Regions from separate parts of the Pseudomonas sp. S09G 359 genome, predicted to be linked through region 1. Evidence: riboswitches for the same ligand, from Rfam matches in the RefSeq annotation. Region 1 holds a riboswitch; each other region holds the start of a gene.
The links. Region 1 has a riboswitch for cobalamin ahead of cobW (cobalamin biosynthesis protein CobW). Riboswitches for the same ligand answer to the same signal wherever they lie in the genome.
Positions count from the first base shown of each region.

Region 2: another riboswitch for cobalamin. It lies ahead of CXQ82_RS21275 (ABC transporter substrate-binding protein); the one in region 1 lies ahead of cobW (cobalamin biosynthesis protein CobW).
Region 3: another riboswitch for cobalamin. It lies ahead of cobO (cob(I)yrinic acid a,c-diamide adenosyltransferase); the one in region 1 lies ahead of cobW (cobalamin biosynthesis protein CobW).

Region 1 is NZ_CP025263.1:2,815,201-2,819,884, reverse strand. Features, by position in the region: gene cobN (cobaltochelatase subunit CobN) at 1-364, opposite strand, end outside; gene cobW (cobalamin biosynthesis protein CobW) at 368-1,435, opposite strand; cobalamin riboswitch at 1,528-1,728, opposite strand; cobalamin riboswitch at 1,771-1,978, shown strand; gene CXQ82_RS12655 (CbtB-domain containing protein) at 2,074-2,262, shown strand; gene CXQ82_RS12650 (CbtA family protein) at 2,274-2,978, shown strand; gene CXQ82_RS12645 (cobalamin biosynthesis protein) at 2,975-3,367, shown strand; gene cobM (precorrin-4 C(11)-methyltransferase) at 3,438-4,184, shown strand; gene nfuA (Fe-S biogenesis protein NfuA) at 4,437-4,684, opposite strand, start outside.
Region 2 is NZ_CP025263.1:4,674,422-4,679,105, reverse strand. Features, by position in the region: gene CXQ82_RS21285 (ABC transporter ATP-binding protein) at 1-288, opposite strand, end outside; gene CXQ82_RS21280 (iron ABC transporter permease) at 285-1,289, opposite strand; partial or broken gene CXQ82_RS21275 (ABC transporter substrate-binding protein) at 1,298-2,300, opposite strand; cobalamin riboswitch at 2,415-2,609, opposite strand; gene CXQ82_RS21270 (hypothetical protein) at 2,728-3,162, shown strand; gene CXQ82_RS21265 (ATPase domain-containing protein) at 3,159-4,625, shown strand; gene CXQ82_RS21260 (HAMP domain-containing sensor histidine kinase) at 4,635-4,684, shown strand, end outside.
Region 3 is NZ_CP025263.1:4,967,813-4,972,496, forward strand. Features, by position in the region: gene bluB (5,6-dimethylbenzimidazole synthase) at 1-132, opposite strand, end outside; gene CXQ82_RS22640 (cobyrinate a,c-diamide synthase) at 129-1,511, opposite strand; gene cobO (cob(I)yrinic acid a,c-diamide adenosyltransferase) at 1,508-2,119, opposite strand; cobalamin riboswitch at 2,197-2,433, opposite strand; gene CXQ82_RS22650 (C40 family peptidase) at 2,551-3,090, opposite strand; gene CXQ82_RS22655 (C40 family peptidase) at 3,235-3,879, opposite strand; gene hda (DnaA regulatory inactivator Hda) at 4,093-4,684, opposite strand, start outside.

The sequences.
Region 1 (4,684 bases):
CCGGGTCGGGGCGGTCATCGCCCGGCACCAGGATCAGCTGCACGCCGCGCTCGGCCAATTCCACCAACCGCTCGATACCGTAACGCCAATAACCGATGCCGCCATGCAGCGAAATCAGGATGACCTTGGCGTGGCGCAGCACCTCGTCGACGTACAAGTCGACCGAGGCGTGGTTCTGCACCTGCATCGGGTTGGCCAGGCGGAAACTGGGGTAATCCTCGGGCAACTGCTGCGCCGCTTCGGCCAGCAGTGCCAGGCTGGAATCACCGCTGCAGAGGATCACCAGCTCGGCGGGAGTTTGTCCAAGGTCGGCAATATTGTCGTCCGAGACAAAACCACCGGGCTGAGTCCTGAGCAGGTGCATGGGTTAAACGCTGAGGGCAGCGCGCAATTGCGCTTCAAGGCCTGCCGCGTCCAGCTCCTGGCCGATCAGCACCAGCCGCGTGATGCGGGCTTCGTCAGCGCCCCAGGCACGGTCGAAGTGCTTGTCGAAGCGCGTGCCCACGCCCTGGATCAGCAGGCGCATCGGCTTGTTCGGGATGGCAGCGAAGCCTTTGACGCGCAGGATGCCGTGTTGCACCACCAGTTGGGTCAAGGCGTCGAGCAGCAGCGCTTCGTCGGCTTGGGGCAGGTCAATGGAGATGGAATCGAAGGCGTCGTGGTCGTGGTCGTGGTCGTCTTCACCTTCGTGGTGATGATCGTGATGGCTGTGGCGACCGTCGATATGCTCCTCGGAGCCGGCGCCCAGGCCGATCAGCACGTCCAGCGGCAGGCGACCGCTGCTGGCTTCGATGATCTTCACCGCAGGCGGCAGTTCTTCAGCGACTTCCAGACGCACGCGGGCCAGGTCTTCGGCGCTGATCAGGTCGGATTTATTCAGGATCACCAGGTCGGCGCTGGCCAGTTGGTCGGCGAACAGTTCGTGCAGCGGCGATTCGTGATCCAGGTTCGGGTCGAGCTTGCGCTGGGCATCCACCTGGTCCGGGAACGCGGCGAAGGTGCCGGCGGCCACGGCCGGGCTGTCGACTACGGTGATCACCGCATCAACCGTGCAGGCGCTGCGGATTTCCGGCCACTGGAAGGCTTGCACCAAGGGTTTTGGCAGGGCCAGGCCGGAGGTTTCGATGAGGATATGGTCGAGGTCACCACGGCGGGCAACCAGCTCGCGCATCACCGGGAAGAACTCTTCCTGCACGGTGCAGCACAGGCAGCCGTTGGCCAGCTCGTACACGCGGCCGTTGGCTTCTTCCTCGGTGCAGCCAATGGAGCATTGCTTGAGGATTTCACCGTCGATGCCCAACTCGCCGAATTCGTTGACGATCACGGCAATGCGACGGCCCTGGGCGTTGTCGAGCATGTGGCGCAGCAACGTGGTCTTGCCCGAGCCGAGGAAGCCGGTAACGATGGTGACGGGGAGTTTGGCCAGTGTTTTCATCGGATGCCCTTTGGGGCGGGCATACGGGACGATAGGCCCTGCGGCGGCGCGCAGAAGCGGATTTCGTCACCGGATCACCCCGCCCGGTTAAAGTAGAAAATCGGTTGCGAGGCAGGTCTCCTGGCTTGGGGCTTACGGGTCTTGCGACCGGCGCTGGCTGCGCCTTCCCGCCGTATCGGCAGTGGCGTGGCAGTCAACTGAACCCTTCACAGTTGCGGGGGCAGCCGCGGCTTGAACCGCGTTCCCTTCTTAGCTCCGGCCTGGGCCGAAGAACCTCGAAGGTGCAAGGCTACAGGGGCACGCTGCATTTGACTACCGTCGCCCGCCCATGCTCTCCTACACATCTTGTTTCGGGTGCCCCTCACGGGGTGAAACGGGAAACCGGTGAGCCATGGTCTATGGTAAGTCCGGTGCTGCCCCCGCAACGGTAAGCGAGCGAAGCGTCATGGCCACTGTGCACGTGCATGGGAAGGCGATGCTTTCAGGACTCTAACCAGAATCCCCTCGCAAGCCCGGAGACCGGCCCGAAAAATTCAGATAACAAACCCGCGGTGGGCGGGCGCTGTTCAGAACCCTGCGTGCCTGGCTCGCGGGGTTTTCATGCGCCTGTGCACCCTGACACTCGTAAGGGACGCGCCATGTCGATCATCAGCAGCACTTCGCACACCGCCAGCAGCACCTCAACCCTGAGCCAGCGCCTGACCGCCGCCATCGGTGCGTCGATCCTCGGTGCGTGCCTGGTGTATTTCGCCGGTTTCTCGCATATCGAGGCGGTGCACAACGCCGCTCACGATACCCGCCACAGCGCCGCGTTCCCGTGCCACTGAGGCCTGCCGACATGATCAAGCGTATTGCCCAAACCGCAGGCTTCACCGGCCTGTTGGCCGCCCTGCTGCTGACTCTGCTGCAAAGTTTCTGGGTCGCCCCGTTGATCCTGCAGGCGGAAACCTTTGAAAACGCCCCGGCCGCCACCGAAGTGGCCCATGCACACGCCGCTGGCGCCGCCGAGCACAGCCATGACGCCGAGGCCTGGGAGCCGCAAGACGGCTGGCAGCGCGTGCTGTCCACCACCGGTGGCAACCTGGTGGTCGCCGTCGGCTTTGCCCTGATGCTGGCGGGCCTCTACACCCTGCGCACCCCGACCCGCACCGCCCAAGGCCTGCTGTGGGGCCTGGCCGGCTACGCCACCTTCGTGCTGGCGCCCACCCTGGGCCTGCCGCCGGAGTTGCCGGGCACCGCCGCTGCCGACCTGGCGCAACGCCAGATCTGGTGGATCGGTACCGCCGCCTCTACCGCCGTCGGCATTGCGCTGCTGGTGTTCGGCCGCAACTGGCTGCTCAAAGTGCTGGGCGTGGCGATCCTGGCCGTGCCCCACGTGATCGGTGCGCCACAACCGGAAGTGCATTCGATGCTGGCCCCGGAAGCACTGGAAGCGCAGTTCAAGATCGCGTCGCAGCTGACCAACGTGGTGTTCTGGCTGGCCCTGGGCCTGATCAGCGCCTGGCTGTTCCGCCGCAACCGCGACGACCACTACTCGGCATGACCCTGGTGGTCGGCCTGGGCTGCCAGCGGGGCTGCGAAGTGCACACCCTGCTGGCGCTGTTTGACCGCGCCCTGGCCGAAGGTGGGATCGACCGCCAGCGCATTACCGCGCTGGCGAGCGTCGATCTGAAGCAGGATGAGCCGGGGCTGCTCGCGCTGGCCGAGCGCCTGCAGCTGCCCTTGCAGTGCTTCAGCGTCGAGCAATTAGCCGTGTATGAAAGCCGCTTGAGCCATAAATCGGCCGTCGCATTCACCCATACTGGCTGCTACGGCATCGCCGAAAGCGCCGCCTTGGCCCTCGCCGAAAACCTCGCCGACGCCCCTGCCCGCCTGCTGATCACTCGCCAAAAAAACGCCCAGGCCACCTTTGCGTTGGCCTGCGCCGGCTAAAACCTCGATAATCGCCCTTTGCGAACATGAGCAGTCTTCATGCTCGCCCGTTTTTCGACAGGAATTTTGCATGACCGTCTACTTCATCGGCGCCGGCCCCGGCGACCCGGAATTGATCACCGTCAAAGGCCAGCGGCTGGTCCGTAGTTGCCCGGTGATCATCTATGCCGGCTCGCTGGTGCCGGCGGCGGTACTGGAGGGGCATCAGGCTGAACAGGTGGTCAACAGCGCAGCGCTGCACCTGGAACAGATTATTGACCTGATCAAGGCGGCGCACGCAAAAGGCCAGGACGTGGCCCGCGTGCACTCCGGCGACCCGAGCCTGTACGGCGCGATTGGCGAGCAGATCCGCCTGCTACGTGAGCTGGGTATCCCGTTCCAGATCATCCCCGGCGTTACGGCGGTGGCCGCGTGCGCAGCGTTGCTGGAGGCCGAACTGACGTTGCCGGATATCGCCCAGAGCGTGATCCTGACCCGCTATGCCGACAAAACCAGCATGCCCGCCGGCGAGGCCTTCGACAGCCTGGCGCAGCACGGCACGACCATGGCGATTCACCTGGGGGTCAACCATCTGGAGAAGATCGTCGCCGAACTGCTGCCGCACTATGGCGCAGATTGCCCGATTGCCGTGGTGCACCGCGCAACTTGGCCGGATCAGGATTGGGCGATTGGCACCCTCAGCGATATCGCTGAAAAAGTCGCGGCCAAAGGTTTCAAGCGCACGGCGCTGATTGTGGTGGGACGGGTGTTGGCCAGTGACAATTTCAGTGAATCATCGCTGTATCGGGCTGGGCATGCGCATCTCTATCGCCCATGAGTTTTTACTTTATAAAAACTAGACAAGACACTGATTTAATTGACTAAATACAAAACAAAATGTGGGAGGGGGCTTGCCCCCGATGGCGATGTATCAGGCTACTCATGAGGCGACTGACACACCGCTATCGGGGGCAAGCCCCCTCCCACAGTTGATCTGCTTTGTTAGGAAGATAGCGTAACCATTTGAAATACAAGCATAAAAAACGGCGCTCACGGGGCGCCGTTTTTTTGTTCGCAGTGAACGCCTTACTCAGTAGTAAGCGTTTTCTTTCTGCGTGTGGTCGGTCACGTCACGCACACCCTTAAGCTCCGGAATACGCTCCAGCAGGGTGCGCTCGATACCTTCGCGCAGGGTCACGTCCGCCTGGCCGCAGCCCTGGCAGCCGCCACCGAACTTCAACACGGCGATGCCGTCTTCAACCACGTCGATCAAGCTGACCTGGCCGCCGTGGCTGGCCAGCCCCGGGTTGATTTCGGTTTGCAGGTAGTAGTTGATGC
Region 2 (4,684 bases), 1.9 Mb from region 1:
GTCGAAGACGCGGATGGCGTCGTCGGTGTCGGCCTGTTGCTCCACCACCGCCAGCTGTTGCGCGATGGCGCGGCGCGACAGCTCGCCCAGGCGCTTACCGCCAAGCTGCACCTGGCCCGATGCGGGCGCCCGCAGGCCGGCGAGCAGTTTGAGCAGGGTGGATTTGCCGGAGCCGTTCGGGCCGACGATGCCGAGGGTTTCGCCCTGCTCGACGTCCAGGTGAATATCGCACAGCAACTCAGCCTCGCGCACCTTGAAGCCCAAGCCGCTGCAGCTCAGTACGCTCATCGGGGGTTTCTCCGGCCAATCAGAATCAACGCAAACACTGGCGCACCGACCAGGGCGGTGACCACGCCCACCGGAATCACCTGGCCCTTGATCAGCGTGCGTGACAGCACATCGGCGGCAATCAGAAACAGCGCGCCCCCCAGCGCACTGGCCGGCAGCAAACGCGAGTGCCCGGTGCCAAGCAGCAGGCGCACAGCGTGGGGGATCACCAGGCCGACAAAACCGATGGAGCCGACAATCGAGACCATCACCGCCGTGACCAGCGCCGCGCAACCCACCAGCACAAATTGCACGCGACGTACCGGGATGCCAAGGGACGCCGCCGAGTCGCTGCCGAAAGTGAACGCATCCAGCGCGCGCCGGTGCCACAGGCACACCGCCAGGCCGATGACCGCCACCGGCACCGCCAGCCACACAGAGGGCCAGCGCACGCCGCTGAGGTTGCCGAGCAACCAGAACATGATGCCGCGCGCCTGTTCGGAACTGGCCGACTTGGTGATCAGGAACGCGGTGAGGGCATTGAACAGCTGCGAACCGGCGATGCCCGCGAGGATGATCTGCCCGGTGCCGCTCACGGAGCCGCTGGCCCGCGCGAGCAGAATTACCAAGGCAAAGGCGGCCATGGCGCCTACAAATGCACCGGCCGACAACGAGATCAAACCGCCGCCCACGCCCATCAGCGCCACCAACACCGCGCCGGTCGAGGCGCCGGCGCTGATGCCCAGCAGGTACGGGTCGGCCAGCGGGTTGCGCAGCAACGACTGCAGAATCACCCCACAGGTTGCCAACCCGGCACCGCACGCGGCGGCGACCAGGGCGCGGGTCAGGCGGTAGTTCCACACCACGCCCTCATCGATAGGGTCCAGCACGTAACTGGCGCCCCAAAGTTTGTTGGCGAGCACCTGCAGCACCACCTGGGGTGAGATGGCGGTTTCGCCGATGGCCACGCCGGCGAGCACGGCGATCAGCAGCAGGGCCAGGGCGAGTAGGGTTCGGATCACGCCTGTACTCATTTGCGCAGGTCGTAGCCGTCGATGGCCGTGGCCAGTTGTTCAAGGCCGTCGAACATGCGGATGCTGGCCTGCAACGCCAGGGCATCGAGGATGATGATGCGGTTGTTTTTCACCGCGTCCATGTTGCGGGTCACTGCGCAGGAAGGCGAGTTTCTTTTCATGGTCGTCGGCGGGGTAGCGGCGACGGTCCATACGTGCGATCACCAAAAAGGTCGGGTTGGCCTTGGCGATGGTTTCCCAGCCGACGGCGGGCCACTCTTCATCGGACTGCACCACATTGGTCAGGCCGAGCGTTTGCAGGATGAACTCCGGGATGCCCTTGTGGCCGGCCACATACGGGTCGCTGGCCATCTCGGAGCTGGAGAACCACACCAACGCGCTGGCCTGCTTGAGGCCCTTGCTCTGCACGGTGGCGACGGATTTGGCCAGGCGCGCCTTGAGCTCGTCGTTCAACTGCTGGCCGCGGTCCTGCACGTCGAAGATCTGCGCCAGTTGGCTGATACTTTTATAGATGGTCTCGATGCGGAACGGCTCCAGCCGCGTGCCGTCGGCGCCCACCAGGTTGTCCTTGCCTTCGCAGTCGGAGGGCAGCAGGTAGGTGGGGATGTTCAACTCATGGAACTGCTCGCGCGTGCCCACCACGCCCTGCGGGCCGACCACCCATTCCAGCTCGGCCGCCACCAGTTGCGGGCGCTTGGCGATCACCGCTTCGAAGCTCGGCTCGTTATTGGCCAGGCGTTCGATGCCATCGTTCAGGGCCTTGTACTGCGCCAGCACGTTGTTGAACCACAGCGAGGTGCCGACCACTTTGTCGCCCACGCCCAAGGCGTAAAGCATCTCGGTGGCAGCCTGGCCGATGGTCACGCTGCGTGCAGGGGCTTGCTGGAAGGTCACGTTGATGCCGCAGTTCTCGACGGTCAGCGGGTAGTGAGTCGGTGCCGCGTGGGCCAGGGCACAGAAACCCAGGCCGGTGATCAGGGCGGTAACGCGTGGCAGCATGGGGCTATCTCCGTAAAGCCGTAGGTGAAGCAGGGGCGGTACGGCTTGGAAACACACCCTCGAGCGCTGCCGAGCGGGCAGGGCAAGGACGTCCTTCCCGGACACCCCGCCGGTTAGTGTTCTTACTCGGCCGGCAGGTCTCCTGACTGATGCGTCGTCGCCACGCTCCGGCCTTCCCGGGCAAGGCCCAGTGGCGTCAAGGAGCAGGCTCAGCACCTACAGTTGCGGGGGCAGTTTCGATTGGCGCGGTGTACCGCGTTTCGAATTCCCTATTAGTCCCGTATGGGAACCGGCGCGGTATGGTAGTCGATCGTGGCTGGCCGGGGGAACCTCATCCGTACGCATTTGGCCCGCGGGCCCGGATGGGGTCTCTAAACCTCGGCTTAGGGTGTACCATCAGTCTCTGTTCATCAGAAATCAGTCAGACATGCCCACGCTTAGCGAAGAGAGCCGCCGGATTGTAGCTACTCTGGTGCACCGCGTTGGTCCGCACGCTGACACTGCAAGCATCGCCGAGGCGATTGTTTCGATTTTGCAGGATATGGACGCAGCACTGGCGCCCATAATCGGCCAGCAGGGCGTTGCCGCGCTGTACCGGCGCAGCTTCCATCTGTGCGTCGCCAACCATCCACGCCTGGCCGTCAGCTATGACAGCGTGCCGGCGGCGATGGATCTGCTTGCCCTCAAATCCGTTCTCGTCGAGCAAAACGAGACCGATGCGCGGTTTTTCGGTGAGGTGTTGCTGACAACCCTCTACGAACTCCTGACCACGCTGATCGGGCCTTCACTCACCGCACGTTTGCTGGTGGGTGTGTGGCTGCCTCCTTCGAGCGACACCTCTTCGCAGGAAATTTCGCCATGAGCACCAAAGTGACTATCAACCGTCTGGCCACGGGTGTGCCAGGACTGGACGAGGTCCTGGGCGGTGGCCTGCCGGAGTTTTCGTTCAACCTCATCGCCGGCCCTCCGGGATGTGGCAAAACCACCCTCGCGCACCAGATGATGTTCGCCCTGGCCACGCCCGAGCGCCCGGCGCTGTTCTTTACCGTGCTCGGGGAGCCGCCGCTGAAGATGCTGCGTTATCAGCAGCAGTTCGATTTCTTCGACGATGAAGCCATCAACCAGTCGATTCGCTATATCAACCTGGCAGACGACACCCTGGCCGGTGATCTGGACGAAGTGTTGCGGCGCATCGTCAGTGAGGTCGAGGCGCATTCGCCGTCGCTGGTCTTCGTCGATTCGTTCCGCTCCGTGGTGCTGGCCAGCCAGACCCAGCACAACCCCAACAACAACTTGCCGCAGTTCATCCAGCAACTGGGCATGTTGATGACGACGTGGCAGGCGACGACCTTCCTGATCGGCGAGTATTTCACCGAAACCGACACCAATCCGATCTTCACTGTGGCAGACGGCCTGATCTGGCTGCGGCAGAGCGTCGAGCGCAATTCGATGGTGCGCAAGATGGAAATCATGAAAATGCGCGGCCAACCGACCTTGCCGGGGCTGCACACTTTCCGGATTGCCACTTCGGGGATCAAGGTGTTCCCGCCGGCCGCCCTCAACCGGTCGGTTGAAGTGCCGCCGACGTTCCCGATCACGCGCCTGAAAATGGGCGTGCCGGCCCTTGATGAAATGCTCGGCGGCGGCCTGCCTCGCGGCTATTCGCTGCTGGTGGCCGGGCCGTCGGGCTCGGGCAAGAGCATTCTGGCCGCGACCTTTCTGGCCGAGGGCGCGCGCAACGGTGAGACCGGGGTCATCGCCGTCTTCGAGCAGCGGCCCAATCATTCGCAGAACCCGCAGTTGGCCGAGTTGATCAAGAATGGGCAGGTGGGCCTGGTGGACAGCCGCGCGCCGGACCTGTCGATTGACGAGATCGTGCAACTGCTGCTCGGTGAGATCAGCCGCTTGAACGCCTCCCGCGTGGTGATCGATTCGCTGTCGGGCTTTGAACTGGCGCTGGCGCCGACCTTTCGCGCGGATTTCCGCGAGTCGTTGTCGCGCATGGTCACCGCGTTGACCGGGGCCGGGGTCAGCGTGTTGATGACATCGGAGCTGGAAGACCGTTACACCGACCTGCGTTTCAGCCCCTACGGCACGGCGTTCCTCACCGATGCGATCATCGTGCAGCGCTACATCGAAGTAGAGAGCCGCTTGCTGCGCATCATGGCGGTGGTCAAGGTTCGCGCCAGCGCTCACTCGGATCAACTGCGCCAGTACTACATCGACGATAACGGCCTGCAGATTCGCGACATGTTGCCGGAGCAGGAAGGCTTGTTGGGTGGGCGCCCGACCAAACAGGTTTCGACGGGAGACAAACATGTGTGAGCCCGGCTCATGAGTGAAACCGGCGGCAAGAATGACAGTGAGCTGAATACAGCGGCCCA
Region 3 (4,684 bases), 2.2 Mb from region 1:
CGCGGCCTGGAGCAGGCGCTGGAGCAATTCGGGGGCCACGCTGCCGCCGCTGAAGTGGCGCATATCGCGGCGTTCGGCGATGGCGCGGTAGACGGCCTGGCGGTCGGCCTCGGGGAAGGCGTTGTCGGTCATGGCCTCTTCGGGGGCAAGCCCCCTCCCACAGTTGACCGCGTTCCAAATGTGGGAGGGGGCTTGCCCCCGATGGCGGTCTCCTTGTCAGGCAAAAATAACGCGGCCACCGCTGCCGGATTCGACGGAAAGTAAAAGTGCACGTAGGACGCAGTCATCCGCCCCTGCCGATACACCGCCTCGGCGCCGCGCCCACCATTGGGGCTCAGGCCGCGCGCGATGGGCTCCCACGCCGTGGTGGTCAAGGAATGGTGGTAGGTATGCCCGCGCAATGTGCCTTCCGGCAGCTCGACATTTTGCAGGGCCAGGGCCGCGAGTTTCTTTTGCATCACCGCGTCGCCCTGCAACAGGCCGACCAGTTCGGCGCGGGTGCCGTCGACGTCGGTGAGCGAGTCGAGCAGATAGAGCATGCCGCCGCACTCGGCGAGCAAGGGCTTGCCGGCGGCGTGATGGGCACGAATGGCGTCAAGCATCGGGGTGTTTTCCGACAAGGCCTTGTGATGCAGCTCCGGATAACCACCGGGCAGATAGAGGCTGTCGGCGTCAGGCAATTCGCGATCGTGGATCGGAGAAAAGAATTTCAGCTCGGCGCCCATCGCCCGCAGCAGGTCGAGGCTGGCGCCATAGGTAAAGGCGAAGGCTTCGTCACGCGCCACCGCAATGCGCACACCGGCCAGCAATGGCTCGGCCTCGATCACCTGTGGAGCGGCGAAGGTCACCGGTGGCGGCAACGCGACTTCACAACTGCTGCCCAGGGCTTGGGCGGCGGCGTCCAGGCGCACGTCGAGGTCATTCAGCTCACTGGCCTGCACCAGGCCGAGGTGACGGCTGGGCAGTTCGATCCCGGTTTCGCGGGACAGCGCGCCGTACCAACGCAGGCCTTCGGTGAGGCTGCCTTCGAGTAATTGCGCATGGCGCAGGGTGCCGACGCGGTTGGCCAGCACCCCGGCGAACGGCAGGTCCGGCTGGTAGCGCGCCAGGCCCAGGGCCAGTGCGCCGAAGGTCTGCGCCATGGCGGTGCCGTCGATCACGCCGAGCACCGGCACGCCAAAGTGCCGCGCCAGGTCGGCGCTGGACGGCGTACCGTCGAACAGCCCCATCACGCCTTCGATCAGGATCAGGTCGGCCTCCCCCGCTGCTTCCCACAGCAGGCGACGACTTTCCTGCTCGCCCACCATCCACATGTCCAACTGATACACCGGCGCACCGCTGGCGCGCTCGTGGATCATCGGGTCGAGGAAGTCCGGGCCGCATTTGAACACGCGTACCTTGCGCCCCAGGTTGCGGTGCAAACGGGCCAGCGCGGCGGTGACGGTGGTTTTGCCCTGGCCAGACGCCGGTGCGGCGATCAAGACAGCCGGGCAATGACGGGGCTGGTTCAAAGTTCGACGCCCTTCTGTGCCTTGATACCGGCCTGGAAGGCGTGCTTGAGCATGCCCATTTCGGTAACGGTATCGCCCATTTCGATCAGTTCAGGCTTGGCGCCACGGCCGGTGACCACCACATGTTGCATCGGCGGGCGGGCTTGCAGGTCGCTAAGCACCTGGTCGAGGTCAAGGTAACCGTGCTTGAGGGCGATGTTCAGCTCATCCAGCACCACCAGGCCAATGGCCGGGTCTTGCAGCAGCTCACGGGACACCGCCCAGGCGGCTTCGGCGGCGGCGATGTCGCGCTGGCGGTCCTGGGTTTCCCAGGTAAAGCCTTCGCCCATTACATGGAAGCGCACTTGCTCGGGGAAGCGGCGGAAAAACAGCTCCTCACCGGTGCTGTTACGCCCCTTGATGAACTGCACCACGCCGCACTGCATACCGTGGCCCATGGCCCGGGCCAGCATGCCGAACGCCGAGCTGCTCTTGCCCTTGCCATTGCCGGTGAGCACCAGCAGCAGGCCGCATTCGTTGGGGGAGTTGGCGATGCGCTCGTCGATCACGGCTTTTTTGCGCAGCATGCGTGCCAGGTGGCGTTCGTCGCGGTCGGGGGTATCGGTCATGGCAGCTCTCCGTTGGGAGTGAACAAAAACGGCGGGCAGGAAAAACACATACAGACAGCCAAGCATCGCCCACCGTGATGCTGTTGAATGGTCCAGGCCGGTCTCCGGGCTCATGAGTGGCAGGCATGCCGACGCTGCGCCTTCCCATATCTCAGGCGATACAGTGGCAAAAAGGCAGCGTTTTTCTCATTTACCGTTGCGGGGGCAGCGCCGGGATCGCGGCAGCACTGTGTACAAGTGCGCTCACTCACCGGCTTCCCTGTTTCACCCTGTCGACCCACCGGTCACAGAGCACCTGAAACAAGCGGCGAAGGTTAGTGGGTTGGGGGTGGAGCGTCAATTAAAGACGCCACAAAACCAATGTGGGAGATTGTATGGTTGAGGGGCAAGCCTCAACCATAGAATCTCCCACATTTGGATCTTTTGCCGATTCAGGGGTTACGCGCCAGATTCCCTGGCAGTACGCGCTTGGCGCTGAGGTAGGCATTCTGCCAATACGCCTTGGACAGAGTGTCCAGCTTCACCGTACCGCCGGTTTGCGGCGCATGCACAAAGCGGCCTTCGCCGACGTAGATGCCGGCGTGGCTGACCTGGGAGCCGCCACCGGTGGCGAAGAACAGCAGGTCGCCGGTTTGCAGGTTCTGCTCGCTGACATCCTGGGCACGCATCACGATCAGTTCGCGGGTGGTGCGCGGCAGGGAAATGCCCGCCGCGTCACGGTACACAAAGCCGATCAGGCCACTGCAGTCAAACCCCGAATCCGGCGTATTGCCACCCCAACGATACGGCGTGCCAACCAGGCCCAGCGCGCGGAAGAGCACATCTTCGGCTGCAGGCGAATAATTCTGGCTGGAATAGTTGAACACCGGCTTGGGCTTGACCGCGACAGGCGCGGGCGGCGGTGGTCGGCTTGCGCAGGCGCTGAGCAGCGCGGCGCAAAGGATAAGAATCAGGCGGGCCGAGGTCGACATGTGCAGAACAATCCTGGTCTGGATGCGGCTTTCGCTGCCGAACGCTGAAAACCAGAACGCGCAAGCAAAGCTCGCGCGAACGGATTACAACAATATCCAGGGATTCTAGCGCTTACACGTCAAACTTCAAGTATCACTTTAAGTTTACTTGCTAGCGGTAACCGTAGTCGGGGCCATCGCGAGTGCGCGCTTGGCTTCGATGAAGGTTTTGCTCCAGTAGCTGTCACCCAGGCTATCGACCCGGACACCACCACTGCGGCGGCTGCTGGAGTGGATAAACTGGTTATCGCCCAGGTAGATACCGGCATGGCTGACACGACCACGGCCTGCAGTACTAAAGAAAAGCAGATCACCCGGCTTGAGGTTGTTGCGTGCGACCAACGGTGCTTTCACGTTGATCATTTCGCGGGTGGAGCGTGGCAGGTTCATGCCAGCTTCTTCACGAAACAGGTAGCCGATGAAACCACTGCAGTCGAAACCGGCTTCAGAGGTACCGCCAAAACGGTAACGGGTACCGATCAGGGACATGCCGCGTTCGAGGATGCTGTCGGCCAGGACTGGAAGCTGGTAAGGCTTGTTGCCGCCGAAGTTGGCGAGTTCGTTCTCAGTGGCCTGCTCTTCTTTATAAAGAGCGTCCTCATAGACAGTGGAGGACTGCGCTGCGACGAATTTTGCCTGGGATTGTTGTTGAGGTTTTTGCTGCTCAACCACCTGTTGAGGGTGGGAGGCGCAACCAAACAACAGGGTAACGAGTGCGAGAGGCACGAGGGGTGCGAAGCGATTTAGCATGGGCACGACCGTGGCTGATATGTAAAGAAGCCGAGACTATGCCCTCTATCACATCGATTTGCAAATTCAATCGTGATCTATGTGACTTCTTGTTTGGACTATGACATCTAAGCCCTTAACACCCTATGCAACCCATTTGCGTGGCCAAACCGGCCCAAACGCGGGTTTTCTGACGCCTGGAATTTGCCAAAAGCCCCGTAAACAAAGGCTTGGCTACCAGCCGAGGGTTTCCTTGAGGAAGGGAATCGTCAGCTTGCGCTGAGCCTGCAACGAGGCTTGATCGAGCTGTTCGAGCAAATCGAACAAGGCGCTCATGCTGCGGGTACCACGCGTGAGAATGAAGTGCCCGACTTCGTCGGTGAGGTGCAGGCCGCGACGCGATGCGCGCAACTGCAGGGCGCGCAATTTATCTTCGTCGGACAAGGGGCGCATCTGAAAGATCAGCGCCAGGGTCAGGCGCGATTTGAGGTCGGCCAGCTTGACCGGCAGCTCACGCGGCGAGGTGGACGCGGCAATCAGCAGGCGCCGGCCGCTGTCACGCAAGCGGTTGAACAGGTGAAACAGCGCCTCTTCCCACTCCGCCTTGCCAGCGATGGCCTGCAGGTCGTCCAGGCACACCAGTTCGTACTGCTCAAGCTGATCGAAGATGCCGATACCGCGGTCCATCAACTCAGCCAGCGGCAAGTAAACCGCCGGCTCGCCCATCTGCTCGAAACGCAGGCACGCCGCCTGCAACAGGTGGGTACGCCCCACGCCGTGCTTGCCCCACAGATAGATCAGGCTTTCGGTCCACCCGGCGTCGGCT